3 regions of the Streptomyces sp. NBC_00122 genome follow, and region 2 is predicted to be linked to each of the others. Evidence: riboswitches for the same ligand, from Rfam matches in the RefSeq annotation. Region 2 holds a riboswitch; each other region holds the start of a gene.
What was found. A riboswitch is a leader RNA that binds a small molecule or an ion and turns the genes downstream of it on or off. The one in region 2 is predicted to bind cobalamin.
Positions count from the first base shown of each region.

Region 1: linked by a shared signal. The riboswitch ahead of OG737_RS27745 (acyl-CoA thioesterase) and the one ahead of OG737_RS21490 (energy-coupling factor ABC transporter permease) in region 2 are both predicted to bind cobalamin.
Region 3: linked by a shared signal. The riboswitch ahead of OG737_RS20440 (ribonucleoside-diphosphate reductase subunit alpha) and the one ahead of OG737_RS21490 (energy-coupling factor ABC transporter permease) in region 2 are both predicted to bind cobalamin.

Region 1 is NZ_CP108191.1:6,058,878-6,068,700, reverse strand. It holds gene OG737_RS27770 (TRAFAC clade GTPase domain-containing protein) at 1-79, shown strand, start outside; gene OG737_RS27765 (GTPase-associated protein 1-related protein) at 76-2,568, shown strand; gene OG737_RS27760 (TRAFAC clade GTPase domain-containing protein) at 2,575-4,125, shown strand; gene OG737_RS27755 (hypothetical protein) at 4,219-4,410, shown strand; gene OG737_RS27750 (aminoglycoside phosphotransferase family protein) at 4,475-5,383, opposite strand; cobalamin riboswitch at 5,647-5,806, shown strand; gene OG737_RS27745 (acyl-CoA thioesterase) at 5,957-6,385, shown strand; gene OG737_RS27740 (MFS transporter) at 6,446-7,744, opposite strand; gene OG737_RS27735 (TetR/AcrR family transcriptional regulator) at 7,868-8,440, shown strand; gene OG737_RS27730 (MBL fold metallo-hydrolase) at 8,564-9,499, opposite strand; gene OG737_RS27725 (hypothetical protein) at 9,658-9,823, shown strand, end outside.
Region 2 is NZ_CP108191.1:4,493,846-4,503,668, forward strand. It holds gene OG737_RS21445 (polysaccharide deacetylase family protein) at 1-647, shown strand, start outside; gene OG737_RS21450 (hypothetical protein) at 644-1,822, shown strand; gene OG737_RS21455 (cytochrome P450) at 1,896-3,134, opposite strand; gene OG737_RS21460 (tRNA-dependent cyclodipeptide synthase) at 3,115-3,891, opposite strand; gene OG737_RS21465 (EF-hand domain-containing protein) at 4,146-4,358, shown strand; gene OG737_RS21470 (PadR family transcriptional regulator) at 4,432-4,989, opposite strand; gene OG737_RS21475 (ATP-binding cassette domain-containing protein) at 4,999-5,850, opposite strand; gene cbiQ (cobalt ECF transporter T component CbiQ) at 5,847-6,596, opposite strand; gene OG737_RS21485 (energy-coupling factor ABC transporter substrate-binding protein) at 6,600-6,941, opposite strand; gene OG737_RS21490 (energy-coupling factor ABC transporter permease) at 6,941-7,636, opposite strand; cobalamin riboswitch at 7,666-7,884, opposite strand; gene OG737_RS21495 (flavodoxin family protein) at 8,052-8,768, shown strand; gene OG737_RS21500 (hypothetical protein) at 8,828-8,965, opposite strand; gene OG737_RS21505 (hypothetical protein) at 8,955-9,761, shown strand; gene OG737_RS21510 (DUF2252 domain-containing protein) at 9,776-9,823, opposite strand, start outside.
Region 3 is NZ_CP108191.1:4,271,111-4,280,933, reverse strand. It holds gene OG737_RS20480 (glycoside hydrolase family 3 protein) at 1-484, opposite strand, end outside; gene OG737_RS20475 (carbohydrate ABC transporter permease) at 492-1,379, opposite strand; gene OG737_RS20470 (carbohydrate ABC transporter permease) at 1,376-2,395, opposite strand; gene OG737_RS20465 (extracellular solute-binding protein) at 2,531-3,814, opposite strand; gene OG737_RS20460 (GntR family transcriptional regulator) at 4,107-4,871, shown strand; gene OG737_RS20455 (carbon starvation CstA family protein) at 4,976-7,198, shown strand; gene OG737_RS20450 (YbdD/YjiX family protein) at 7,195-7,413, shown strand; gene OG737_RS20445 (GNAT family N-acetyltransferase) at 7,482-7,979, shown strand; cobalamin riboswitch at 8,024-8,155, shown strand; gene OG737_RS20440 (ribonucleoside-diphosphate reductase subunit alpha) at 8,297-9,823, shown strand, end outside.

The sequences.
Region 1 (9,823 bases), 1.6 Mb from region 2:
CCAGCCCTACCGGGTGGCCGACCCTCTGCTGTGGCTGCTGAGCGAATTCGGTTCGGTGCCGAAGGCGGGCCGGGGATGAAGCAATTCCAGCAGCTCTACTACACCTCCTGCGAGCACGGGCTCAGCGGGTTCTCCGGCTTCCAGTTCAATGCCGTCAGCGCGGGCGTCACGGCGGAGACCCGGCTGGCCGTGGAGGCACTGGCCGGGTACGAGCCGCCCCGTTCGCTGGTGGAGTCGGACACGCCGGAGTCGCTGGAGCGCTGCCCGGTCAACCTCTGCTACCGGCCCTACGACCGGGCGGGGCGCAGCGCCACCGCGCTGTGCGTGCGGTACGTGGGCCGCGACTCCGCCCGGCGTTTCGGCAACTACTTCGCCCACGCCCTGCACAGTGAGGACTTCCCGGCGGCCGGGGGCGGAATGCTGCCGATCGAGTTGTGGAACTCGCCGGTGTGGACCCGCACGGTGTCCCCGAGCACGGAGATCCCGACGCTGGCCGGACCCGCTCCCGGGCCGCTCGGTGTCCGCGCCGTGGGCGAGTTCCTGCGCGGCCATCCCCACGCGGCCCGGCTGCCGGAGCTGCTGGCCGCCGTGTTCGCCGCGCTCACCGAGCACGGCTCGGTGGTGGTGGTAGACCATTCGACCGAGCAGATCGCGCACTGGTTCGCCGCGGTCTCCTACCTGCTGCCGCCCTCGCTCTCCCGCGGCCTGTCCTTCGCCACCTACGTCCTGCGTCCGGCCCGCAGCCGGCTGCACCTGATCGGCACCGTGCCCGAGCCGCCGCTCACCTTCGCGCCGGACGACGAAGCGGCCTACACCGTGTTCGACTTCGCCCGGGGCGTGTTCCCCGAGGTGCCCGTCCCCGCACTGGTCCGGCTCCTCACCAGGATCGGTGTCGGCTCCGTCCGGCCCGTCTGGTCCTGGACGGCGGATTACGCCGAGGGCGGGGAGGAGACTGCGGACGACTGGCACGCCCCCGTCGCCGCGGCGGCGGCCTCCGGCGGCATCGCGCTCGCCGCGCCCGACGTCCACGCGGTGATCGACTGGCTGGCCGGGGCAGACCATCTGGGGGCGCGCCGGGCGGCCGTGGCCGCGGACATCCACCGTGAGCACCGGGGCCTGGACGACGCCCGGCTGACCGCGCTGAGCGCGGCCGCGAAGGCCGGCGGTGACCCGGCGGTCCACCGGGAGATCGAGGGAAAGCTGTACGGGCTGCGCATGCGGGCCTACACGACCGCCGCCGAGGACGCCGTCGAGCCCGTACCGATCACCGATCCGGCGGCACGCGAGCGGGCCGCCGCCCTGTGGGAACGGCTGCTGGAGACGGAGGTACGGACCGCGCGCGAGCGCACGCGCCTGCTGCTCTGGGCCGTCGGCACCCGCCTCCCGGTGCCGCCGGAGGTCATGGCGGGCGAGACGCTCACCCTGTCCCACGCGTTGCTGGGGACCACGGCGCCCGCGCCGGGGTTCCGCCACGAGGTGGCCGAACTCGTCCACGTCCTGCCCGTGATGAGGACCTCGCTGGCCACGGCGGTGGAGGAGGCGCTGGAACGCCGCGCGGGGCAGGAACAGCTCTTCGCGCAGTTCCCCGCCGAGCTCCTGCGCGAAGGCGACCTGGTGGGCCGGCCCCTGCTCCTGGAGCACCACCTGCGGGCGAGGGCCGAGCGCGATCCCTGGAACACGGTCCCGCTCATGTTCAAGATCCTGACGATCCGCGGACGCACGTCGCCCGACGAGGAGTTGCTGCGCGGCCTGTGGCGGCAGCCCTCGCGCACCTGGACGCACCAGGAGGCGGCCCGTATCGCGGCGGGGCTGCCCGTCTCGGAGCCGGTGGACACGGTGGTCGGCGAGTGGTTCGACCGCGCCCTGAGCCAGGGGATCGAGGACGAGGACGCGCTCACGGACTGTCTCGACCTGTGCCGCCTGCTCTCCCATCCGCGCCGCTTCGCCTGGCTGCCGGCAGACGCCGCGGAGCGCGTACGGATCACCCTCGACCTGGAGGACGCTCTCCGTGACGCCCGCGAGGCCACGGAACTCTTCGCCGCGTTCGAGATCCAGCAGACCGGCCCGTGGGCGGCGCCGCGGGCGTTGAAGCGTCTCTACCTGGTGCCGGCCCTGCTGCGCCTGCCCGCCGATGTCAGCCGGTTCCGTGGCCGCCTCGCGGAGCTGAACAACCGCGACCTGGACCGGTACCTGTCGCTCGTGCGCCAGGGGGTGACGGGAGGCGAACGGATCGACGACATCCTGCTCAGTCATGTCGCCACCGTCGCCACCCTGCCCGCGGGGGCCCGGCTCTCCCATGCCCAGGAGGAGATCGTCGAGGCCATCCGGGCCCATCCCGAAGGGCACTGGCACGTGGCGGACCTGAAACGGCTGGAGCAGGCGGTGCGGCCCCACGAGGCCGCACTCGCCGACCACTACGCCGACGGGGCCGAGGCCCGGCGGCCCGGCCCGCCCCGCAAGCTCTGGTTCCGCGGCCGGCGCACCGCGCCCGCCGCCGCCGACCCGCCGGACACCGCGGCGTCCGGCACCTCGGCATCCGACAGCTCCCGGAAGAAGAAGGGACGGTGACACTCCGTGGCTGAAATCGTCAGGTTCGTCCTGCTCCCCGTCCTCTTCCTCTTCGGGCTCTCCTGGTACCTGGCCTTCGTCCCCTTCATCGCCACCCTGCGGGGTCTCGCGCTGGTCATGCAGGTGCTCGCCGGGTACGGACGCACGCTGGTCGGCGTCGTGTACCGGCGCACCCCCGAGTTCCGGACGCTGCCTCCCTACCGCCCCCAGGACGAGGAGGTGAAGGCGTACCGCAACTACTTCTTCGGTCCGGCCTCACGCGACCTGCGCCAACTGCTCACGCTGGAGGGGCGCTCGTACACCACCACGGTCGGCGATTCCTTCCGCGCCGTGACCTCACGGCAGTTCGTCGCCCCGACAAGGCACCGGGCCTTCACGATCCCGTACGGCCTGACTCTGTACCTGGGACTCTGCGCGGGCGCGGCCTTGGCCGTTCCGCTGCTCGGCCTGCTGTTCGCCCTGCACGCGCTCGTCCTGGCGCTGCTGACGGGCGGTGCCCGGCTCCTCGCCGGCACCCTGAGGGCCGTCGACCGGGCAGTGCTGTGGATGAAGCGGCTGCGCACCGGAATGCTCTGCCCGCACTGCTTCGAGCGAGTGCCCTACCCGTCGTACGACTGCCCCAGCCCCACCTGCCGGCGTCGGCACGCCGACATCCGCCCGGGGACGTACGGGATCTTCCGGCGCCGCTGCGAGTGCGGACAGCGCATGCCGACGCTGCTGATGCTGATGGGCCGGAACTCGCGGCTCCAGGCGTACTGCGTCCACCCGCACTGCGGGAAGCCGATGAACACGGACGCCGGCCACATGCCCGAGGTGGTGATACCGCTGATCGGCGGACAGGCGGCGGGCAAGACCCAGCTGATGGCGGCCATGCTGCTGTCCCTGGAGCACGCCGCGGCGAACGGCGGTCCGGCGATCACCCTCGCCGACGAGGAGTCGGACACCAACTACCAGGTGCTGCGCGAAGTACTGCGGATGCGGGGGCACACCCGCGCCACCCAGAAGACCCTGCCCCGCGCACACTCCTTCGTCCTCGGCGGCGGCCGGTCCCAGCGGCTGATCCACCTCTTCGACACGGCCGGCGAGCGGTTCGTCGACCGCGAGGACACCGACGCGCTGCGCTACGCACGGGCCGCGCGCACCTTCGTCTTCGTGCTGGACCCGATGGCGGTGAAGGCGTTCTGGACCACCATGGAGCCGCCGCCCGGCCCGCTGCTGGACCGCACCCTCGGCTCCACGGTCGATCCGGAGGAGGTCTTCGCCCGCTCGGTCCAGGCCGTGGCCGCGATGGGCGCCCCACTGCAGCGCTCGCGCCTCGCGGTCGCCATCAGCAAGACGGACCTGCTCGCCGAGCACGGCCTGGTACCGGCCGGCCTCGAAGACAGTACCGGCGCCCGGACCTGGCTCCGTGAGGCGCTCGGCCTGCACAGCCTCGTACAGGCCATGGAACTCAACTTCCGGGAGGTCCACTTCTTCCGCACGGCCGCGGTGGCGAACGAGGAGGCCGGGGTGGACGGAAGCGTCGCGGGGTTCGTCGAGTGGTGCCTGCGGAGCTGAACCGCACGGCTGCCCCCGCCGTGGCCCGGACCGCCCAAGGCGTGGGAACCGAAACGTGGTGCCGGTGGCCTCCCCTTCGATTGAATGGATGCCGTGACACATGCCTTGCGTTTCACCGAGAAGGACCTGCGCCGACTGGCGGGGGCGCGTTCCTTCGAGCGGGGGCTCGGCTATCTCTCCGCCGTCTCCCGGCTGGAGATCGGGGACGAAGCGATCACCGCCACCGTCGACGGAAACGACACCAAGCGGAAGCTGATGGCCGTTCTCGACCAGCACGGGCTCTGAACGTCCCACCCACTGTCACTGAACCTGCGCCGTACGGCGCTTCCTCCTGGGTCGGGGAGGCCGCTCAACGCGTGGCGGCGTCGGCGAGGATCGCCTGGAGGCGTGCTCGGCATTCGGCGACGAAGGCGGGGAAGGTGTCCCAGTAGTAGGAGATCCCGCTGACGCCCACCGCGACCGCCCAGGCGCGGGCGCGGGTCCAGGTCGAATCGTCGAGGTTCAAGGTGTCCCAGTAGGCCTGTCGGGCTTGTGGCGGCAGGTCCCAGACCGTGGAGTGCTCAGCGTCGGGAAATCCGACCGAGAGTCCTCCGAAGTCGATGACCGAGTGGAGCTTGCCGTCCCGGACCAGGAGGTTGGTCGGCTTGAGGTCTCCGTGGAGCCACACGTGAGGTCCGGAGGGCTCGGGCAGTGCGAGCGCGGCTCGCCACAGCTGTTCCAGAGTGTCGACGTCGAGCTCAGAACCCACGGTGGTCCGGCAATCGTCGAGACATCCACTGATCCACTGGTCGCACGGCCCCAGGCTGCCTCCGCGGTACCAGCTGAGGCCATCTGCGCGGGTCGCTCCCATGAGGTCGATGGCGTGGAGCTCCCTCACGACCGCCGCCAGGTCGGCTCCGAAGGCGGCCCAGTCCCGGACGGTGTCCGGGCCGGCTTCGTCACCGTCGATCCAGCGATAGACCGACCAGACGACCGGGAAGGCGTCGGTGGGTGTCCCGGCGTGGACGGGCTCGGGAACCGGACACGGGAGGAGGGGCGCCAGGCGGGGCAGCCATTCCTGCTCCTTCCGCACGGACTGTCCGTTGTCGGCGGTTCGCGGAAGTCGCACGAGCAGGTCATCGCCCAGCCGGTACATGGTGTTGTCCGTGCCTGCGCCTGCGGGCGACAACGGCAGGGCGGCCCACTCCGGGCGCTGCGCCTTCAGCAGTGACCGGACCAGCGTTTCGTCGACGGGGATCTCATTCTCGTGAAGCGTCACGCCGGAAGTCTCGCCGCTGGAGGGCACGGGAAGCCAGTGACTTTCCATCACCCCTGGTCCTGGTCCCGGCCCTGGCGGTCGGCCGGGCCGTCCTACGGTCCTACGGCAGGCCGAATCCGTACCGCGGCAACGGTCGGCCGCCGAGCAGCCGGAGCCGGCCGGGTGAGGCGGGGGTCACGCACGAGCGGCACCCGCGCCCGCGGGACAGCCCTTAGGCTGGCCCGGCAGCTGGTTCGCCCCGTCAGCCAGGCGGGATGCGTCGCAAGAGGGAACCCGGTGGGAATCCGGGACTGCCCCGCAGCGGTGAGCGGGAACGACCGCCGTCATACGCACTGGGTCCGGGACGGACCTGGGAAGCAACGGCCAGTAGGTGCCTCCGTACGCGCCATGCGTACGCCGGCCCGCCCGCGAGTCCGAAGACCTGCCGCTGCCCGTGCGCGAAAGACGCGTACGGAGATCTCGGTGGCCTCGAGGGCGGGCCGGCGGCAGCGGGCGCATGCGTGCCCGCCGCTCCTTCGCGCCTGCGGCCGGTCCACCGGGACCGCCCCCGCACGACTCGCGAAGGAGAGCTCCGTGACCGCGGACATCACCGCAGGCGCCAGGGCCCACAAGGCGCCGGCCGACTCCCGTGTGACCCTCGCCCACATCATGAGCGAGCACGACACCAACCTCTACGGGACCATTCATGGCGGCGTCGTCATGAAGCTCATCGACGACGCGGCCGCGGCGTCGGCGGGCCGCCATGCCGACGGCCCCGCCGTCACGGTCTCCGTGGACCGCATGACCTTCCACTCCCCAGCCCGTGCCGGGGACCTGCTGACCGTCCACGCCACGCTCGAACGAGCTGGCCGGACCTCCATGACCGTCTCCGTCCGGGTCACCGCGGAACGCTGGAACATCACCACCACTCCCGCCACCGAGGTCGCCACCGCCGTCCTGACCTTCGTCGCCATCGACGCCGACGGACGGCCGCGGCAGGTCCCGGGCCTGCTGGAGGAGTAGCGGGGGGGCGGGGCGGGGACCCCCGACCCACGACCCGCTCGTCCGGTGGCTCCGGGCCTCTCACCCTCGTGTACTACCGCGGTCACTCCGTGCCCAGGCCACACGGCCTCGTCCGACCGTGACATCGGCCGGTGGTCCCGCGGGGACCTCCGGGGCGGCGACCACGCTCCGGGGGAACCCGGGTCCGGGATGAGGGAGCGCGGCGGCAACGAGGGTGAGCAGCGCGGCCGTGGCGAGCAGGGCGACGAGGACGGCGTACAGATGGGCCGCTGTCCGCAGGCCGTACACCTCCGTCAGGAGGCCTGCGGCCACGGCCGGCAGGCTCATCGCCACGTAGGAGAGCACGTAGTACGCGGCCAGCGTCGTGCTCCGGTCGGGCTGCGGGACCGGGGCGAGGACCATGCGCAGCGAGCCCTGTGACACCGCGCCGAAGGCGACACCGGCCAGGAGGGCCGCGGCGAAGACGGCAGGCAGGCTCACCAGGTGGATGGCGGCCAGGGACAGGGCCACGGCAACGGGAACCGCCGAGCAGCCCAGGAGCGTGGCGGTCACGGGGCGTAGGCCGCGGGTGGCCCGGACCGTGAGCGCCGCCGACAGGCTCAGGGTGAAGAAGACCATGCCTCCGGCCGCCTGCGGAGCGTCGGGGGCCACGAGGCGGACGAAGGCCGGGCCGAGGGAGGAGTAGAAGCCTCCGAGCGCCCATACGGCGATGACTCCCCCGCCGCTGATCACAAGGGGCCCGCGGGCGGCCGGGGAGACGGCGAGGCGCGGACGCAAGGAGCGCCACGCCCCGGTGTGGGGACGGGCGGTCTCGGGGGAAAGGGAGACGGCGGCTGCCTGCCCGAGGAATACGAGCATCAACGCGAGGTACACGGTCACGGTCGGCCCGGGTACGTAGCGGATGAGCACGGTGGATGTCAGGACGCCGACGGCCATCCCTGCCGCCGGCGCGATGCTGTTGGTGAGGGCGGACCGGCCGGGGTGCCCCGGCTCGTCGAGATCGACCAGGGCGGCCCCCGCCGCGCTGGTGGCCGCGCCGGTGGCGAGTCCTTGCAGCACGCGCGCGGCGATGAGGGCTCCCATGCCGTCGGCGCTCGCGAACGCTGCCATCGAGGCCGCTTCCAGCGTGAGCGCGCACATGAGCACGGGACGCCGCCCTACGTGGTCGGACAGGGCCCCGGTGGTGAGCAGGGCCGCCAGCAGGGCGAGGGTGTACGCGCTGAAGACCACCGTCACGGACAGCGCGGACAGCTCCCACCGGTCCTGATACACGGGGTAGAGGGGAGTGGGCGCGCTGGAGGCGGCCAGCAGGGTGATCAGGATGGATGCGTCCAGCACGAAGGGCAGGCGCTTCACCATCAACAACTCCCGACTTAAAGCGGATGATTTGCTTTAAGCACGCTACTTCACCCTCGGGAGCTAAAGCAATCGGTTCGCTTTAAGTTGCCCCATGAAGCAAGGACTTTGCTTTAAGCTGCTCACATGAGTCGCAAACCCATGGTTCGCCCGGGCGGCCGCAGCGCCCGTGTCCAGGAAGCGGTCCATACCGCCGTGCGCGAACTCCAGGAGGAAGTGGGCCGCCCCGAGCTGACCGTTCCGCTCGTCGCGGCCCGCGCGGGCGTCACTCCGTCGACGATCTACCGGCGCTGGGGCGACCTGCAGGAGCTGCTGTCGGACGTCGCCGTGGAGCACCTGCGGCCGGACGCTCCGCCGCGGGACCACGGAGACCTGCCGACCGACCTGCGGAACTGGGCCGAGCAGTTCATCGAGGAGATGGCCTCTCCCATCGGCCGGGCCTACATTCGCGACGCCCTGCTCGGGGACCCCGGCGGTGACAACGCGGCGCGGTGCTCCGCGTACGCGGCCGAGCAGATCGACATCATGCTCACCCGGGCCGCGGAGCGCGGCGAGGACGCCCCCGACGTCGAGTCGGTCCTCGACCGGGTCGTGGCGCCCATGATGTACCGCATCCTCTTCCGTCCCGGCGACCTCACCGCCGCCTACGCGCGCCGGCTCGTGCAGGACGTCCTGAACGGCGGCGACACGTCCCGCTGACCGGGCGCGGCGGGTTCACGAGAGGCCGCCTCCAGCCGGTTCGCTCCGCCGCAGGATGCCACCGAGGCGGTCGACTCCACCCCGCGGTCCCGCGTCGGCCGCCGCGGCCCGATGCGCCGGCGGTCAGGCTCCGGCCACCGCGCCCCGGCCGGGCACGGGCTCGAGCCGGTAGGCGTCGCCCATGGTGACGACACGGCCGGCGGTCGGCGGAGGGAAGTGAGTGCCGAGGAGCAGGCCGTCGGTGTCGGCGAGCGAGGCGAGCAGCGAACGGCGGGTCGCCTCGGCCTGCTCGGGGTCGATGTCGACACAGCTGCCGATTCCCGGATGCGCCAGCTGTACGGGGTGATGGATGCAGTCCCCGGTGATCACCGCCGTGGCACCGGCACTGCTCACCTGGACGGCGACGTGGCCAGGAGTGTGCCCCGGGGCCGGCACCAGGCGCAGACCGGCGGCGATGTCGATGCCCTCGGACGGCACGTCGACCAGGTCGAGCAGACCCGCCTCCTCGACCGGATGCACGGAGTCGCGGAACATGGCGCGCCGCGCCTCCTCCATGTCGTACGCGGCCCAGAAGTCGTACTCCGCCTTCGCCGTGAGGTAGCGGGCGTTGGGGAACGTCGGCACCCAAGCACCTTCGGCTTCCCGCGTGTTCCAGCCGACGTGATCGGTGTGCAGATGGGTCAGCACCACCAGGTCGACGGACTCCGGAGCGAACCCCGCCGCCGCGAGGCGTGCGAGGTAGTCGGTGCGGAGGTCGTGCCATGCCGGGTTCGCGCGCGTCTTCCCGTTGCCGACTCCGGTGTCGACGAGTACGCGCAGTCCGTCCACGACCAGGGCGAAGCTGTGGCTGTCGATGCGCAGGATCCCGTCGCGATCCGCGAAGTCGGGCCGGAGCCAGCCCTGTTCGGCGACGACGTCGGCGGTGGCGGCCGGCAGGAGCCAGGGGCCGGTCTCCGGCGGCAGCGGGATCTCGTCGATGCGGTGGACGGTGACGTCACCGATCGCCCAGGACGGAGCGGCGGCGGGCGGGGCGGTTTCGGCGGGCGGAGCTGTGCGCACGAGAGATGTCTTCCTTCGTCTACGGAGGGCGGATCCACACTCAAAAGCGATTGGTTCGCTTTAAGTAACGTAGGCTCTGCCGTCAGCTAACGCAACCTGTTAGCTTTAGCGTGGCGGTGATCACTCGCCGCCCCTCAGCCCGATCAGGAAGGCCACACATGTCCGCCGCTGATCTCACGCCGCCGGAGGCGGCTCGCTGGGCCGCGCGATCCGGACTCCCGCTGGCGAACGAGCGCCACGCGGGAGTGGCGGCCACCGCCGACCACATCCATTCCGTCGTCTCCGTCCTGCGGGAACTGGACTTCGGGGACACACCGCCGGCCG
Region 2 (9,823 bases):
GCCCCGCCCGGGCGGCCCCGGCCGTCCCGCGCCGGTTCGCCGGGCAGCCCGTCGAGATCGGCCACGGTCCGCGCGACCGGCCCGCGGTCGCCCTCACCTTCCACGGCAACGGGGAACCCGCCATCGCCCGGGCGGTGCTGGCCGAGGCGGAGAGAGCGGGCGCGCGGGTCACCGTACTGGCCATCGGCAGCTGGCTCGACGCCCACCCGGACATGGCCCGCCGGATCCTCGACGGCGGCCACGAGCTCGGCAACCACACCCAGCGCCACCTCGCGATCAACACCATGCCCGAGGCGGAGGCGTACGCCGAGATCACCGGCTGCGCCACCCGGCTCAAGCGGCTGACCGGCTCCATCGGCACCTGGTTCCGGCCCTCCCAGACCCAGTACGCCACCCCGCTCGTCCAGAAGCTGGCCCAGCGGGCCGGCTACCCCCACGTCCTCTCGTACGACGTGGACTCCCTCGACTTCACCTCGCCCGGCGCCGCGGCCGTCATCCGCACCGTCACCGGGACGATCCTCGCCGGATCGGTGGTGAGCCTGCACTTCGGCTACGCGGACACGGTCGACGCGATGCCGCCCCTCCTCGAAGAACTCGCGCGCCGCAAGCTGCGCGCGGTGACCACCACGGAGCTGCTGACGCCATGAAGACCACCCGCCTTCCCCGGAAGGCCTCCGTGCTGCTGGCCGGTCTGGTCCTCGCCGCCCTGGCCGGCTGCGGATCTGCCGACAAGGGACCCGCCGAGGCGCTCGGCACCAAGGGCCCGGCCAAACCCGTCAAGGCCGTCCCGCCGGGCCTTCCCGGCATGCCCCCGCTGCTCGATCCGGACGACGTGTACGCGGCGGACCGGCCGAACAAGCTCTCGCCGGTGGTCAAGGACTTCCCGTCCCGCGTCTACGTGCCGAACACCACCTCCAACACGGTGTCCGTCATCGACCCGGAGACGTACAAGGTCATCGACACCATCCCGGTCGGGGTCCAGCCCCAGCACGTGGTGCCCTCCTGGGACATGAAGACCCTGTGGGTCAACAACAACCGCGGCCACACGCTCACCCCGATCAACCCCGCCACCGGCGAGGCCGGAGAGCCCGTCGAGGTGCACGACCCGTACAACCTGTACTTCACGCCGAACGGCAAGTACGCCGTCGTCATGGCTTCGATGGACAAGGAGCTCGTCTTCCGCGATCCGCACACGATGGACCGGGTGAAGACCGTCCCGGTGAGCTGCTTCGGCGTCAACCACGCGGACTTCTCCGCCGACGGCCGCTACTTCATCGTGAGTTGCGAGTTCTCCGGCGAACTCCTCAAGGTCGACACCGAGAAGATGGAGGTCATCGGGCAGCAGAAACTGCCCTTCGAAGGGGCGATGCCGCAGGACGTCAAGGTCTCGCCGGACGGAAAGACCTTCTACGTCGCGGACATGATGGCGGACGGCATGTGGGTGCTCAGCGGCGACAAGTTCGAGGTCCCGAAGCTGCTGCCCACCGGAAAGGGCTGCCACGGGCTCTACGTGAGCCGTGACTCCAAGGAGATGTACGTCTCCAACCGGGGCGAAGGCACCGTCTCCGTCTTCGACTTCCCGCAGAACAAGCTCACCAAGAAGTGGGAGCTGCCCGACGGCGGCAGTCCCGACATGGGCGGCGTCTCCGCCGACGGCAAGGTGCTCTGGCTGTCGGGCCGCTACAACTCCGAGGTCTACGCGATCGACACCACCACCGGCAAGGAGCTCGCCCGGATCCCGGTGGGCGGCGGACCGCACGGGCTCGCCGTGTACCCGCAGCCCGGCCGCTACTCGCTCGGACACACCGGCATCTTCCGGTAGGCCGCGCGGGCAAGGCGGTGCCCCGGGAGCTCGCACAGCTCCCGGGACACCGCGGTACACGGCCGTGTGCGGACTACCAGGCCACCGGGAGCCGCTCCGGCAGCCGCTTGATGAAGCCCGTACGCCAGACGAGGTTCTCCGCGGGCACCGCGAGCCGCAGCCCGGACAGCCGCTCGACCAGCACCTCCAGCGCGATCTCGGCGTGAGCCCGGCCCAGCGCGGAGGCCGGGCAGAAGTGCCGGCCGGCGCCGAAGGCGAGGTTGGCGTTGGAGCTCTCGCGCCCCAGGTCCAGCTCGTCCGGGTTCTCGAAGGCCGCCGGGTCGAAGTTGGCCCCCTCCAGCAGGACGAGGACGAGCTCACCCTCCTTCACCAGCACGTCGCCGACCTGGACGTCCGCCAGAGCGATGCGCGGCAGGCCGTCCCCCACGGACAGGTTCCAGCGCAGCAGCTCGTCGACGGCCTTGCCCATGCGCTCCGGGTGCTCGCGCAGGTACCCGATGAGCTCCGGCTTCTGGAGCAGCGCCAGGACCGCGAGGACCAGGAACGCGGAAGTGGAGACCGCGCCCGCGCCGAAGAGCGAGACGGCGACCGTCGCGAACATGTCGTCGGTCAGGTGCGCCGACTCCGGGTCCGCCTCCTTCAGCGCGGCGAACCTGCCGAGGAGCCCCGTACGCTCCTCGGCAGGCAGCGCCAGCTGGACGTTCAGCTGCTCGGCGAAGTAGCCCACGTCCTTGTACCAGTTGAGGGCCGAGTCGGCGAACGGCTCGCGCGCGGTCATGAACGCGACGTCCAGCCCCGACATCAGCCGCCGCCAGTCCTCGAAGGGGACCCCGAGGACGGCGCAGTGCAGTGCCGCCGAGAAGGGGTCGGCGAACCCCGCCCGGAGATCGGCCGGACCGCCCTCGGCGACCAGCTGGTCGATCAGCTCGCCCGCCTTGGCGCGCAGCCAGTCCTGGAGCCCCTTCTGGCGCGGGTTGAGCGCCTTCATGACGGCGTTGCGCAGGCCCGCGCTGTTGATGTTGCCCATGTTGTTGACGACCTCGGGCGGGATCGTCAGCGCGTACTGGCGCGGGACTCCGGCGTTCGCCGTGTCCTTGAGGCTGAACCGCTCGTCCTCCAGCACCTGCTTGGCGAGGGCGTAGCTGCTCACCAGCCAGGCCGGGTCCCCGGTGAGGGTGCGCACCTTCGCCACCGGGGCCTTCTCGCGGAGCCACGTGCACTCCTCCGGGAGCACGTCACCGCGCCGCGAGAGCGGGAAGTCGAGGAGCGGCTGCTCCTGGGTCTCCGGGCCCTCAAGCTGCTCGACGCTCATTGACGTTCCTTTCGGTTGGTGCGTGGTTCGTGTCGCCCGCGGGCGTGTGTTCGCCGGCGGTCCGCGCCGCCTCGGGCCGGACGACGGCGTACGCCTGGTTGCGGGTGGCGCGCAGGCCCCCGCCGCGCGCGAAGAGGAGGTCCGTCAGCGGCATCTTGACGTGGTACGCCGCCACCGAGGACGGCACGTCGAGAATGCTCGGGGTGTCCACGAAGAACGGCAGCTCGGCCGCCATGTAATCGAAACAGACCTGCAACTGCCCGTCCGTGATGGATTCACCTTCCGGCAACTTGGAGCCGACAAAGTGCAAGGCCATCTTCTCGCAGCCCTTGCGGAATTCGTCGTCGGTCTCCAGGAAATGCAGCACACGTCGGTGCAGTAGCTGGTAGACGGGGTTGTCCCGGAACTCCGAAAGCGCCCTCACGCGGATTTCTCCCTGGGGCGGCCCCGATTCCTCCACGCCCTTCAGGATTCGCCGCCGGACTGCCTTTATCTCCTTCGTGGCGCGCTTCTCCGCGTGCTCCTGGGTGTAGCCGAAGGCGGCGAACATCCGGTCCACGTGGAGGTCTGCGTAGACGAAGTCGACCTGCGCGAAGCGGGTCGTGGCCCACTCGGCAAGGCGGGTGATGCGCTCGGAGCTGAAGTAGCTGTTTCCGGGACTCACCCCGATGAGCACATGGTCGCCGTCTTCCCAGATATGGCGGCAGGTACGTGTGAAGGGCAGAACTTCGAATGATGCGTCGGCTGTGATCGTCACCTGTGTGATCGCCCTTGTTGCCGCTTGTCCCTGGGAGCCCTGTGCTCCTGGTGTGGCGGCAATGTCGGTACGTTATGCCGTGGTCCCGGAGCGTGACAAGTCCGCGTGGCGTTTATTGGCCGGAATTATCGCTTCCGGTTTACGGGCGGGTAATTGAATATGTATCTGCCGCCCGAACGGGACCCGGAGCGGAGGCCGGCTCCGCGGGCCGCTACCCTGAGCCGGTCAACAAGCACCGAGAAAGGGTGGACCCAGTGGCGGACATCGAGAGCGCACGGGCGACGTTCAACAAGTTCGACGTGAACGGTGACGGCTTCGTCACGGCCGACGAGTACAGCGCGGCCATGAAGGCGATGGGCGACGCGTACGTCACCGGCGCGGTCGCGGACGCCGTGCTTGCCGCCAAGGACACCAACGGCGACGGCCTGCTGAGCTTCGACGAGTTCTGGGCCGCCCTGAACAAGTAGGCCTCCGCGAAGCGGGTCCCCGCGCAGCAGGCCTCCGCGCCGCCCCCGCCCCGCTTGCCGGGCGGGGGCGCGGTCATGCCCTGCCGCCGCCCGGGGGCGTCATGTCCTCGACCTCGGTGAGGGCCTCCTGGAGCCAGTGCAGCCAGAACGTCTCCAGGGCGATCCCGCCGTGCAGGACGAGCCGGCGCAGCCGGTCCTCCACGGCGTCCCGCTCCGGCGGGAAGTCCTTCTCCTCGATGGCCTGGTACTGGGCCAGCTGCCGCTGGTGCAGCTCCAGGTGGCGCCGCAGCTCCAGGCCGAGCCCCTGCGGCCCGACCACCCCCGCCGCGCGGATGCGCAGCAGCAGGGGATCGCGCATCGGCTTCGGGTCCTGGCTCTCGCCGACCCACCGCGCGAGCTCCGCGCCGCCCGCGGGCAGGACCTCGTACTCCTTCTTCTGCCCCCGCACGGGAACCTCGCTCGGCAGCTCCCGGATCAGCCCGGACTCCTCCAGCCTGCCGAGCTCGCGGTAGATCTGCTGGTGCGTCGCCGACCAGAAGAACCCGATCGACTTGTCGAACCGCCGGGTCAGCTCCAGCCCGGACGAGGGCTTCTCGAGCAGGGCGGTGAGGATGGCGTGCGGCAGCGACATGACGCCATCCTAGGTTTGCGGCCGCTCCGGCCGGTCTGCGGACGGCAAGGCGGACAGCGCGCCAGGGGTACGGGGGCCCGGGACGCCTGCGGGCAGCAGGCCGTGGGCGCGCAGGAAGGCCGTCACCGCCGGGGACCAGGCCTGGCGCAGGCCCGCCTCGGCGAGCAGGGCAGGATCCGAGAGCAGCGCCTGGGCCGCGCCCACCCGGATGCCCGACGGGGTCAGGACCGCGGCGTCGTCGGCCCACCGTACGGCCAGGTCCACGTCGTGGGTGGCCATCACCACCGTGGTTCCCGAGGCGCGCAGCCCCGCCAGGACGTCCAGCAGCCGCTCCTGGCCGTCCGGGTCGAGCCCGGCGGTCGGCTCGTCCAGGATCAGCACCCGCGGAGCCATCGCCACCGCGCCCGCGATCGCCGCGCGCTTGCGCTGCCCGTACGAGAGGAGGTGGGTCGGCCGGTCCCGCAGCGCCGTGATGTCCAGTGCGGCGAGCGCGGAGTCGACCCGCTCGCGGACCTCCGCCACCGGCAGGCCCAGGTTCATCGGGCCGAAGGAGACGTCCTGTTCCACCGACGCCGCGAACAGCTGGTCGTCCGGGTCCTGCACGACCAGCTGGACCGCCGTCCGCAGCCGGGTCAGGCCGGCGCGGTCGTACGAGACCGTCGCCCCCTCCAGGCGCAGCTCGCCCGGCCCCGGCCGCAGGCCGCCGCTCAGCAGCCGCATCAGCGTGGTCTTGCCGCTGCCGTTGCGGCCCAGCAGGACCAGCGCCCGGCCCTCGGCGATCTCGAAGTCGACTCCGCGCAGCACGGCGGGCCCGTCCTCGTACGCGTAGCCCGCGCCCACCAGTTCCACCAACGGCCTCACAGGTACAACTCCTTCAGTACGAGCGTCACGGCGGTCAGACCGGTCAGCAGTGCGGCGCAGGCGGCCAGGAACCGCCAGGACAGCGTCGCCTCGGGGACGAGCACGCGCAGCGCGCCGTCGTAGCCGCGCCCGGCCAGGCCCGACTGGAGCCGCGCCGCGCGGTCGAAGGCCCGTACGAACGAGGTCGCGGCGAGACCGCCCACCGAACGCCATGCCGCCGCCCGGCCGGTGGTGCCGAGCCGGGCCGCCTGGGCCTGCCGGATCCGGGCGAGGGAGTCGAGCAGCAGGAACCCGATCCGGTACATGACCAGGGCCACGTCCACCACGGGAGCCGGCACCCCCGCCCGGACCAGCCGCGGCAGCACGTCCGAGACCGGGGTGGTGAACGCGAACAGCAGCACACCGAGCGAGGCCGCCGAGGTGCGCAGCAGCAGCTCCGCGGCGTGCCGGGGGCCGTCCGGGGCCAGCGAGACGATCCCGCCGGGCCCGCCGACGGCGAACAGCAGCGGCAGCGCCCCCGTGAAGCAGAAGCCGAGCGGGATCCGGAAGGCCCGCCACAGCTGCCGCCCGGCCACCCCGGCGGGGCCGAGGAGCACGGCGAGGGTGGCCGCGGCGACCAGCGGACCGCCTGGCCACGGGGGCAGGCACACCGCGGTGACGGTCAGTCCGATCCCCAGCAGGGCCTTCTCCAGCGGGTGGCGGTGGCGCCAGCGGCTGCTGTGCGCCGCCGCGTCGATCGGCAGCACCGGCTACGACTCCGTGGCGGACGTGGACGCGGCCGCGGCGGCCGCCGCCTCCGCTCCCTGGCGGCGGCCCTTGCGGACGCCGAAGTAGTACGCGAGCACGCCCGCCCCCAGCGCCGCCTGGAGGGCGAACAGCGCCGACTCGATGTCCGCGGACGGGGGTTCGTACAGCGGCGAGAACCAGGGCTCGTAGTCCGGCTCCAGCTCGGTGATGGCCGCCTCCGCCTGCGCGTCGGCGCCGCTGAACGGCTCCTCCTTGCCCTCGCCCAGGCCGAGCACGAGCGGGAGCACGGCCAGCGCCGCCACCAGGAGCAGCAGCAGGGTGTTGATCTTCGCGTTCCTGGTCATCAGGCCGACGCCTCCTGCTTCGTCCCGGATCCGGTGAGCTTGGCGACGCCGAGCCGGACCAGGTCCGACTTGCTGGACTGCATCAGCAGCCGCATCACGAGCACCGTCAGCAGCCCCTCGCTGACCGCGAGCGGGATCTGGGTGAGCGCGAAGATGCCGGCGAACTTCTCCAGCGCGCCCAGGAATCCGGTGCCCGGGTCGGGGAAGGCCAGCGCCAGCTGGACGGAGGTCACGCAGTAGGTGACCAGGTCGGCGAAGAAGGCGCCGAAGAACACGGTCACCATCAGCGGCAGGCCGGACTTCCGCAGCAGCCGGTAGACGCCGTAGCCCGCCCAGGGTCCGGCGATCGCCATCGAGAACACGTTGGCGCCGAGGGTGGTGAGCCCGCCGTGCGCCAGCAGCAGCGCCTGGAAGAGCAGGGTGATCGTGCCGAGCACCGCCATGATCGGCGGCCGGAAGAGGATGGCCCCGAGCCCGGTACCAGTGGGGTGGGAGCAACTGCCCGTCACGGAAGGGATCTTCAGGGCGGACAGGACGAACGTGAATGCTCCGGATGCTCCGAGCAGCAGCGTGCTCTCCGGATTGGCCTTCACCTCGCGGGTGAGGGCGCGTACTCCGTGTACGACAAAGGGAGCGGACGCGGCGCCCCAGGCGACCGCGTGCAACGGGGGCAGAAACCCCTCGGCTATATGCATGAGTGGGGAAGACCTCTCCAGCACCTCGTGGATGGACAGCGCGCCCCGGCCGGTCTCCTGGCTCACGGGTACTGATGCCCGGACTCCGCCTTCCCGGGGCCGTGCGGTCTCCCGCGCGGGCCCAGTGGCTTCCGTAGGAATGGAGCCGGACTTCCCGATCACAGTGGCGAGGGCCGCACCGGTTTCGCACCGGTTTCCCGAACACCAAGGCCCATTGACCCTAGTCGGCCGCGCGGAGAGGTGACAAACCGCTCCGAACACCACCAGGCGGTGCCCGGAGTACGGCAGGTGGCCCAGCCCGTCGGGCGCACGGGGGAGCGGCCTGGTGAAGTGGAGGGCGCAGTGCGGTACACGTTCCCCCACCAGGGCGGTACGCGAGCCCGGCTCGCTCCTGCCGCGTGAAGGAGACAGGACGATGGCGGAGGCGGGAGAGAGGTACGGGGACCTGCGGGCCCTGGTGATCAACTGCACGCTCAAGCGGTCGCCGGAGCGCAGCCACACCGAGGGCCTGATCGACCTCAGCCGCGGCATCATGGAACGCCAGGGCGTGCAGGTCGAGGTCGTGCGGGCGGTGGACCTCGACATCGCCACGGGTGTGTGGCCGGACATGACCGACCACGGCTGGGAGACGGACGAGTGGCCGGTCGTCTACAGCAAGGTGATGGGCGCCGACATGCTGACGCTGGCCGGGCCGGTGTGGCTGGGTGACAACTCCTCGGTCATGAAGCAGGTGATCGAACGTCTCTACGCCTGTTCGTCGATCCTGAACGAGGCCGGCCAGTACGCCTACTACGGCCGCGTGGGCGGATGTCTGATCACGGGCAACGAGGACGGTGCGAAGCACTGCGCGATGAACGTGCTGTACAGCCTGCAGCACCTGGGGTACGTGATCCCGCCGCAGGCGGACGCGGGCTGGGTGGGGGAGGCCGGCCCCGGTCCCTCGTACCTCGACCCGGGTTCGGGCGGCCCGGAGAACGACTTCACCAACCGCAACACCACCTTCATGACCTGGAACATGCTCCACATGGCGAGGATGCTGAAGGACGCCGGCGGCATCCCCGCCCACGGCAATCAGCGGTCGGAGTGGGACGCGGGGTGCCGCTTCGACTTCGAGAACCCCGAGCACAGGTGAGGGACGCTCCGGCAGGCACCCGGGCACGGACCTCCGCGATCCACGGAGGGGAGGGCGGCTCAGATCGACCGCGAGCGATTCTTGAGAACGCTGACGTTCTGGCTGCGTCCGGCATTCGCGCTCCGCGTGGTGAACCGATTCCAGAGAATCGCGGGGTTCGACCGCTCGATGGCGCTGGCTTCCAGCATGCTGACCACGATGGTCTCCCTCGCGATCCTCTGCGGCGCCGTTCTGGCCGGCATCGGTGACAAGGACGTCGCCGACCGGATCATCGAACGGTACGGCCTCACGGGGGCCGGAGCCGACGCGGTGCGGAAGCTCTTCTCCTCGGCGGCCGACACGAGCCTCGGCGTCCTCGGGGCCCTGTTCCTGCTGATCTCCACGCTGAGCTTCGCGCGGGCGGTGCAGCGGTTGTTCGAGCAGACGTGGGAGCTGCGGCCATTGAGCGTGCGCAACACGGTGAACGACGCGAAGTGGGCCCTCGTCTTCGTGCTCTACGTGCCGGCGAGCGGCTGGCTCGTCGCCGTCACCGGCCGCGGACACCTCACGCTGGCGGTGAGCCTGGCCGAGGCGTCGCTGACCGGGATCTTCCTTATCTGGGGCGGCTGGATCCTCTCGGCGAAAAGGATCGCCTGGCGTGATCTCCTGCCGTTCGGAGTCATCGCGTCCGTCGCGACGGCGGTCTATTTCGTGGCCGCGGAGCTCTATCTGCCGCGCCTGTTCAACTCCTACGCCGACCGCTACGGCGCGGTGGGCGTGGTCTTCGCGATGCTCTCGTCGTTCTTCGCCGTCGTGCTGGTCGTGGTGGGGTCGGCGGCGCTCGGCCGGGAGGTGCACGACGAACTCGGCCGGATCCGCCAGGGCGAGCGGCCGCCCGATGACGAGGTCCGCCGCGAATGGGACAACGTGGTCGGCCAGATGAGAGAGCGGTGGCACACCACCCGGGGGAAGATCACTCGTTTCCGGCCGGCCCGGAAGCCGAAACGGCCCTGAGCGGGTGTTCCCGTTCAGACGTCGGGGGTGGCGATGATGTGGCCGGCGGAGACGGCAGCGGT
Region 3 (9,823 bases), 220 kb from region 2:
GGGCCGTCAGGTCGGTGTCGGCGCCGAAGGACCGTACGCCGATCACCGGGTTGTCCGGGTTGGAGTTGACGTCCGCGGACGGGGCCCAGTTGAGGTTGACCCCGCACTCGGCGAGGCGCCGGCCCAGTTCGAGGGCGACGTCGCGGGTCAGGGCGGTGTCGTCGACGGCGCCGAGGGCCAGGTTGCCGGGGAAGGACGAGCCGCCCCGGACCTCCAGGCGGGTGACGTCGCCGCCCTCCTCGTCGATGGCGACCAGGACGTCGTCACGCTCGGTACGCAGCTGCGCGGTCAGCGCGGCGAGCTGCTCGGGCGAGGTGATGTTGCGGCCGAACAGGCCGACGGCGGTGAGGCCTTCGCCGACCTGGCGCAGCAGCCAGGCGGGGGCGGTGGTGCCTTCGAAGCCGGGCTGGAGGACCGCGAGAGCGTCCCTGGTCACGGCGTCGTTCGCATCGGACGCGGTGGGGCGGTGCGCAAGGACAGTCATGGGGCCGTTATCCCTTCACGGCCCCGGCGGTCATGCCGCCGACGGCCTTGCGCTGGAGGAAGATGAAGATCAGCAGGACCGGGACCGCGAACAGCGAGGAAGCGGCCATGGTGGCGCCCCAGTCGTTGCCGAACGCGCTCTGGAACTCGGTCAGCCACAGCGGCAGGGTCTGCGCGGTCTTGTCCTTGTTCAGGATCAGGACCATCGCGAACTCGTTCCAGGCGGTGATGAAGCCGAACAGCGAGGTGGACATCAGGCCGGGGGCCAGCAGGGGGAAGATCACCTTGCGGAAGGCCTGGCCGCGGGTGCAGCCGTCGATCTGGGCGGCTTCCTCCAGCGTCACCGGGACGGCGGCGATGAAGCCGCGGAGGGTCCAGATGGTGAAGGGGAGGACCATCACGAAGTAGATCGCGGTGAGCAGCGGGAGGCTGTTCAGGACCTCGGCGTCGCGGGCGATCATGTACATCGCGATGACCATGACCTCCCAGGGGGCCATCTGGGCCATCATCACGGCGAGGACGAGGCCCTTGCGGCCCTTGAACTTCATGCGGGCGATGGCGAAGCTCGCGGCGAGGGCGACGAGCAGGGCCAGCAGGACGGCTCCGACGGTGACCAGGACGCTGTTGGTGACGTACGTCCAGAAGTTGGCGACCCCGGTGGCCTTGGTGAAGTTGTCCAGCGTCGGGGTGAAGACGAAGACCGGGTCCTTGGTGAGGATCTCGCTGGACGGCTTGAGCGCCGAGGAGAACATCCAGTACACGGGGAAGACGAAGACGAGGGCCAGCAGGAGCGCGCCGAGGTTCTTGGCGACGGCTCCGGGGCGGACCGGCCGGCGCGTGCGGAGCTTCTGCTCGGGTTCGGGGGCGGCGGCCTTCGGGGCGGTGGTCGTGCTCACTGCTCCTCCTCCTGCTTCAGGATCAGGCGGAAGTAGAAGGACATGACGATCACGAGGATCAGGATCGTCAGGACGGAGATCGCGGCGGCGAGGCCGTAGTGGGCCTGGCTCTGGCCCTCGACGTAGGCGAAGACCGGCAGGATCTCGGAGGCGCGGTCGGGGCCGCCCTTGTTCATCGCGTAGACCTGGGTGAAGGCCTTGAAGACCCAGATCACCTCAAGGAACGTGGTGACGAGGAAGAAGGGCTTGAGGTTCGGGAAGACGATCTTCCAGAAGGTCTGCCAGCCGTTGGCCCCGTCCATCCGGGCGGCCTCGTACAGCTCGGCGCCGACCGTGGTGAGGCCGGCGTACATGTTGAGGGCGACGAAAGGGATGGATCCCCAGACGACCAGGATCGTGACGATCACGAGGGTGGAGAGGCCCGTCTCCATCCAGTTGTGCTGTTCGTAGCCGGCGAAGCCGGCGGTGCGCATGACCCAGTTCATGACGCCGAACTGCTCGTCGAACAGCCACTTGAAGACCTGTACCGAGGCGACGATCGGCATGGCCCAGGCCATCACCAGCGCCATCGACAGGACCAGGCGCATCTTCGTGCCGAGCTTGTTCAGCAGGATGCCGATGAGGCTGCCGAGCGTCATGATCAGCACGACGTTGGCCAGGGTGAAGGCGAAGCTGCGTACGACGACGGTCCAGAAGTTCGCGTCACCGAGGAGTTCGGTGTAGTTGTCCGGTCCCGCGAAGGGGTACTTCCGCTGGATGAACTCGATCTTGTTGATGTCCTGGACGGACAGGATCACGTTCTTGATCAGCGGGTACAGCAGGAGCGTCGCGAGGGCGAGCACGGCGGGCCCGACCAGCAGGTAGGGCAGCCACCCCGAGGGGAGCGGCTTTCTGCCCCCGCGAGGAGACGTATGACCGGGGCCGGTCGTGGTGGCGGGCCCCTCGGGCCGCCCGGCGGACTTCAGTGGTGCGTCCTGTGGAGCGCTGGTCATCGCTCCCTGGGAGTGCACGGTCATGTCTGGCTTCCTCGCGGTTGACTGTGGAGTCAAATGCGCGACCGGGGGCACGGCAGGCGGCTGGGCGCCTGCCGCACCCCCCGGTGCGTTCACACTGCTGGGTAGTGCGGGTCGTGCCGGTACTGCGGGGCGGGACTACTTGTTGATGCGGCTCGCGATTTCCTTGTCCGCGTCCGCGCCCGCCTTGGCGGCGTCCTCACCCTTCAGGACCTTGGTCATGAACTCCTTGACGGGGTTCGGCTCGGTCTCGACGTTCGCCCAGCCCGGGGTGACCGGGGTGATCTTGCCGTTGACGCCGGCCTTGCCCATGGCCTCGGCGAAGGAGCCCGCGGCGGGGGCGAAGTTCGCGCCGGCCTGGTTGGGGAGCAGCGCGCCCTTGGTCTCGGCGGCGTACTTCGCCATCTGGTCCTTGCCTGCGGCGAGGGCCAGCCACTCCTTGGCGAGCTCCTTGTTCTTGGAGCGCTCGGCGACGGCGAGGTTCGAGCCGCCGAGGAAGACGGTGCCGGTCTTGTCGGCGGTCTTGCCCGGGATCGGGAAGTAGCCGAAGTCGGCCTCCTTGCCCGCGTCCTTCAGGGCCTTCTCCGCGCCGCCTGCCTCCCAGCCGAGACCGATCCAGGAGGCGACGCCGCCTTTGGGAACGATGTCGGTGGACTGCTGCGGGGTGGCCTCGTCCTTGTCCTTGGGGGCGGTGGAGTATGCCTGGAGCTTCTTGTAGAACTCCATCGCGGAGGCGGCCTGGGGGGTGCCGAGACCGCCCTTCCACTTGCCGCCGTCCTTGACGGCGAGGTCGCCGCCCTCGTCCCAGATGAAGCCCGCGAGGACGTACCAGCTCTGTCCGGGGAGGTAGATCGGCTGCGTGGACGGGTCCGCGGCCTTCAGCTTCTCGAGGCCGGCGACCCACTCGTCACGGGTGGTCGGCGGGGTGACGCCCGCCTTCGCGAAGGCCTTCTTGTCGTACACGACGACGCGGTTGGCCGCGTACCACGGAGCGGAGTAGAGCTTGCCCTCGTACTCGGCCGAGGCGAGCATGCTCTTCTGCCAGGCGTCGGCGCCGAGCTTGGCCTTGTCCTTGGTCAGGTCGGCGAGGCCGCCGGTGACCGCGTAGCCGGCGGTCTGGGTGTTGCCGAGTTCGAGGACGTCCGGCGGGGTGTTCTCGGAGAGGGCCGTGGTGACCTTCTCCTGGATGCCCTTCCACTGCTGCTCTTCGACCTTTACCGTGACACCGGGGTGCTTGGCCGAGAACTCCTTGTTGACCTCGTCGATCCAGGCCTTCGGCGCGGAGCCGTCCATCACCCAGACGGTGATCTCCTTGGCGCCACCCGCGTCGGTCGTGCCCTTGTCGTCGCCGCCGTTGCCGCACGCCGCGACTCCGGCCATCATGCCCGCGACACTGACCGCCGCGATGAGCTTGCGCTTCACGCCACCCTCCTCAGGGATGCTGCCTGCAACTTCCCTCGCCCGCCGCGGTGACATACGTACCAAGTACTGCCCGTGGGGCCGGGATCTGATCCATATTGGTGTAGACCAGTAGCTGGAGCTTGGCCTAGACCTTTAGGGGTGTCAAGGGTCTAATGAGCGGGTGCTCGGTCCGTTATCGGACCGACACCTGGGGAGAGAGAAGGCCTGTCCCCCCACACGTGTCACGATGTGACCGCACATATCGGAGGAGCCGGTGACGGCAGCGAAACTGGAGTCGGGAAGGCGGGCGGCGATGGCCACCGAAGGGGCGACCACGGAGCCGGAAGGCGGGGCGGCCACCCGCACGGCGCGCGTACCCAAGTACTACCGACTCAAGCGGCACTTGCTCGACATGACCGAAACGCTGCCACCCGGCACGCCGGTGCCGCCGGAGCGCACGCTCGCGGCCGAGTTCGACACCTCGCGGACCACCGTCCGCCAGGCCCTCCAGGAGCTCGTCGTCGAGGGACGGCTGGAACGGATCCAGGGCAAGGGGACCTTCGTCGCCAAGCCCAAGGTCTCGCAGGCCCTCCAACTGACCTCGTACACGGAGGACATGCGCGCCCAGGGACTGGAACCGACCTCCCAGCTCCTCGACATCGGCTACGTGACCGCCGACGACACCCTCGCCGGACTGCTCAAGATCAACACCGGCGGACGAGTCCTGCGCATCGAGCGCCTGCGGCTGGCCAGCGGTGAGCCGATGGCCATCGAGACCACCCACCTGTCGGCCAAGCGGTTCCCCGCCCTGCGCCGCTCGCTCGCCAAGTACACCTCCCTCTACACCGCTCTCGCCGAGGTGTACGACGTCCACCTCGCGGAGGCCGAGGAGACGATCGAGACCTCGCTGGCCACCCCGCGCGAGGCGGGCCTGCTCGGCACCGACGTCGGACTGCCGATGCTGATGCTCTCCCGTCACTCCCTGGACGCGGACGGCGAGCCGGTCGAATGGGTGCGGTCGGTGTACCGGGGCGACCGCTACAAGTTCGTGGCCAGGCTCAAGCGACCCGCCGTCTAGCACTCGGTCCCACATACCGGAATACGGACGGGGTCTTACGTTCTCCGGGCAATCCCCCGTAGATTCCCTGCGCTTGGGCAGTGATCGACGAGGGGACGAGAGCCATGGCGGAACCGCAAGCTACTGGTACAGAACGGGCCGCGGCGAGTCCGGGCGGCGCTCCGGGCTCGCCTTCACCGAAGTCCATCGCCGTGTGGGTACTCGTCGGCCTCATCGGCGCCCTCGGCTGGGCCGTGCTCGCGCTCTCGCGCGGCGAGGAGATCTCGGCCGCCTGGCTGCTCGCCGCCGCCCTGGGCTCGTACGCGATCGGCTACCGCTTCTACTCCCGGTTCATCGCGCACCGCGTGCTGAAGGTGGACAAGACGCGGGCCACCCCCGCCGAACGCCTCGACAACGGTGTCGACTTCCACCCCACCGACCGGCGGGTGCTCTTCGGCCACCACTTCGCGGCCGTCGCCGGCGCCGGCCCGCTCGTCGGCCCCGTGCTCGCCGCCCAGATGGGCTATCTGCCGGGCACCATCTGGATCGTCGCGGGCGTCATCTTCGCGGGCGCCGTCCAGGACATGGTCACGCTGTTCTTCTCCACCCGGCGCGACGGGCGCTCGCTCGGCCAGATGGCCCGGGACGAGATCGGCCCCGTGGGCGGTGCCGCCGCCCTCGTCGCCGTGTTCGCCATCATGATCATCCTGCTGGCGGTGCTCGCACTCGTCATCGTCAACGCGCTGGCGCACTCCCCGTGGGGCGTCTTCTCCATCGGCATGACCATCCCCATCGCCCTCTTCATGGGCTTCTACCTGCGCGTGCTGCGCCCGGGCCGGGTCACCGAGATCTCCGTCATCGGCGTCGCGCTGCTGCTGCTCGCCATCGTCGCGGGCGGCTGGGTCGCCGAGTCCTCCTTCGCCTCCACCTTCACGCTGGAGAAGGAGACGCTGGTCATCTGGATGGTGGTGTACGGCTTCGTCGCGTCGGTGCTGCCGGTGTGGATGCTCCTCGCGCCCCGCGACTACCTGTCCACCTTCATGAAGATCGGCACGATCGCGCTGCTCGCCGTGGGCGTGGTGATCGCGATGCCGACCCTGAAGATGCCCGCGGTCACCGACTTCGCGGCCCGCGGCGACGGCCCCGTCTTCGCCGGCTCGATGTTCCCCTTCGTCTTCATCACCATCGCGTGCGGGGCCCTGTCCGGCTTCCACTCGCTGGTCGCCTCGGGCACCACGCCGAAGATGATCCAGAAGGAGACCCAGGTCCGGGTCATCGGCTACGGCGCGATGCTCACCGAGTCGTTCGTCGCGGTCATGGCGATCATCGCGGCCTGCATCATCGAGCCCGGTCTGTTCTTCGCCGTGAACTCCCCCGCCGGAGTCATCGGCACCACGGTCGAGACCGCCTCGACGGCGGTGACCAACTTCGGCTTCGCCATCTCCCCGGACGCACTCGCCCAGGCCGCGAAGGACGTGGAGGAGGCCACCCTGCTCTCCCGTACGGGCGGCGCGCCGACCTTCGCACTCGGAATGTCGGAGATCTTCTCGGCCGTCCTCGGCGGCGCCGGGATGAAGGCCTTCTGGTACCACTTCGCCATCATGTTCGAGGCGCTGTTCATCCTGACCACGCTCGACGCGGGCACCCGCGTCGGCCGGTTCATGCTCCAGGACACCCTCGGCAACGTGCACAAGCCCTTCAAGGACGTCAGCTGGAAGCCGGGCGTCTGGCTGGCGAGCGCCATCGTCGTCCTCGGCTGGGGCTACTTCCTCTGGGTCGGCATCAAGGACCCGCTGGGCGGCATCAACCAGCTCTTCCCGCTGTTCGGGATCGCGAACCAGCTGCTCGCGGCGGTCGCCCTGGCCGTCTGCACCACCCTGCTGGTCAAGTCCGGCCGGCTGAAGTGGGCCTGGGTGACGGGTGTTCCGCTGGCGTGGGACGTGGCGGTCACGCTCACCGCGAGCTACCAGAAGATCTTCTCCGACGACGTGAAGGTCGGCTTCTTCGCGCAGCGCGACAAGTACCAGGCCGGGATCGACGCGGGCAAGGTCCTGCCGCCCGCCAAGAACATGGACGACATGCACACCGTGGTCACCAACGCCACGGTGGACGGCGCCCTGTCGGCCCTGTTCGCGATCCTCATCATCATCGTGCTGGCGGACGCGGCCCGGACCTGCTTCAAGGCCGTCAGCAGCCCGGAGTCCGTGAAGCTCGCCGAGGTCCCGTGGACCGAGTCGAAGATCATCGCTCCGGCCGGGCTGATCCCGACCGCCGAGGAGAGGGCGGAGCTGGCCCTGGCCGGCCTGGACTCGGGCGGCGGCCGGGCCAAGGAGCCCCTGTCCTCATGAGCGGCTCCACGAGCGGCCGTACGAGCCTGCGCGGCGTGCTGGCGCGGGCCCGGTTCTACGTACGGGAGTTCTCGGGGGAGGCGGCGTACGACCGGTACGTGGCCCACGCCCGCTCCCACGACCCGGACGCGCGGGTCCTGACCCGCCGGCAGTTCGAGCGGGCCCGCACGGACGCGCGCGAGGCGGACCCCCGCGAGGGCTTCCGCTGCTGCTGAGGGGCAGCCGAAGGGCCCCGCCGTAAAAGGGTGGGTCTCTTCGCCATGCCTCCGGCAGACTCGATTGCATGGACATCACGATCAGGCCGGTGCGGCCCGCCGACCACGCGGAACTGGGCGAGATCACCGCCCGGGCCTACCTCGCCGACGGACACCTGGACTTCGGCGAGGACGACGAGTACCTGCACGTGCTGCGCGACGTGGCCGGCCGGGCCGCCGAGGCCGAGGTCCTCGTCGCCGAACGGGACGGACGGGTCCTGGGCGGAGTGACCTTCGCCCCGCCCGGCAGCCCGCTCGCCGACATCGCCGGCCCGGACGAGGCCGAGTTCCGGATGCTCGCCGTGGCCCACGACGCTCGCGGCCAGGGTGCCGGCGAGGCCCTGGTGCGGGCGTGCGTCGAACGGGCCCGGGCCATCGAGGGCGTGACGGCGCTGGTGCTCTCCACCCAGCACTCCATGGCCGGCGCCCACCGGATCTACGCGCGACTGGGCTTCGTACGCACTCCCGAGCGGGACTGGTCACCCATCGACGACCTGAAGTTGCACACTTATCGGTTGAAGCTGTAGCCACGCCGACACAACATGTAGGGGCTGCCGCATCCGGCCGCCCCCACATGTATGCTCATGCCTGCTGTCGCCGCAGGGGAATCCGGTGCGAATCCGGAACTGTCCCGCAACGGTATGAAGTGCACCGATCGGTGCATAGCCAAGTCCGAGGACCTGCCGACAGCGCGCCCGGCTCGACCGAACCGGGTGCCGATACGTCCGGGCCTCGCGGTTGGGCCGGTGGACGCCATGCGGTCTACGCGTTCCGCCACGCCCGCATGCGCCCGCTCGCGCCCCGCCCCGCCGATGTCCGGGCCGAGCGAGGGAGAGCTCCCGCCGTGACCATCGCGCCTTCCGCACCGCGCGCCGAGTCCACTTCTGGCGACAACACCGAGGGCCCGGGGGCCACGCTGCTGCGTACCCTCACCGAACTGACGGCGGACCTCCCCGACACCGACCCCGGCCGGGTCGCCGCCGCCGCGCTGCGCGGCCGCAGCTCCGCCGCCGACGACGCCGAACTGCGCGCCCTGGCCACCGAGGCCGCCGCGGGGCTCATCTCCGAGGACCCGGCCTACTCCCGCCTCGCCGCACGGCTGCTGACGCTCGCCGTCCGTGACGAGGCCGCCGGCCAGGGAGCCACCTCCTTCTCCGAGTCGGTCGCGGTCGGGCACCGCGAGGGGCTCATCGCCGACCGCACGGCCGATTTCGTACGCATCCACGCGAGCCGCCTGGACGCGCTGGTGGAGCACGCCCTCATCGAGGGCGCCGACGACCGCTTCGGCTTCTTCGGCCTGCGCACCCTGCACAGCCGCTACCTGCTGCGCCACCCGATCACCCGCCAGGTCGTGGAGACCCCGCAGTTCTTCATGCTGCGCGTGGCCTGCGGCCTCGCGGAGGACGAGAGCATGCGCGCCGTCGAGGAAGTGGCCTCGCTGTACCGGCTGATGAGCCGCCTCGACTACCTGCCCTCCTCCCCCACGCTCTTCAACTCCGGCACCCGGCACCCGCAGATGTCCTCCTGCTACCTGCTGGACTCCCCGCTGGACGAGCTCGACTCGATCTACGACCGCTACCACCAGGTCGCCCGCCTCTCCAAGCACGCCGGCGGCATCGGTCTGTCGTACTCCCGCATCCGCGCCCGCGGTTCGCTGATCCGCGGCACCAACGGCCACTCCAACGGCATCGTGCCGTTCCTGAAGACCCTCGACGCCTCCGTCGCCGCCGTGAACCAGGGCGGCCGGCGCAAGGGCGCCGCCGCCGTCTACCTGGAGACCTGGCACGCGGACATCGAGGAGTTCCTGGAGCTCCGCGACAACACCGGTGAGGACCAGCGCCGTACGCACAACCTGAACCTCGCCCACTGGGTGCCGGACGAGTTCATGCGCCGCGTGAACGCCGACGCCGACTGGTCGCTGTTCTCCCCGGCCGACGTACCCGAGCTGGTGGACCTGTGGGGCGACGAGTTCGACGCCGCCTACCGCAAGGCCGAGGAGTCGGGCCTGGCCCGCAAGACCATGCCCGCCCGCGACCTGTACGGCCGGATGATGCGCACCCTCGCGCAGACCGGCCAGGGCTGGATGACCTTCAAGGACGCCTCCAACCGCACGGCGAACCAGACCGCCGAGCCGGGCTCGGTCGTCCACTCCTCGAACCTGTGCACCGAGATCATCGAGGTCACCAACGACGGCGAGACGGCCGTCTGCAACCTCGGCTCGGTCAACATGGGCGCGTTCGTCATCGACACGGCGAACGGTCCCGACATCGACTGGGAGCGGCTGGACGAGACCGTCCGCACCGCCGTGACCTTCCTCGACCGCGTGGTGGACATCAACTTCTACCCGACCGAGCAGGCCGGCCGCTCCAAC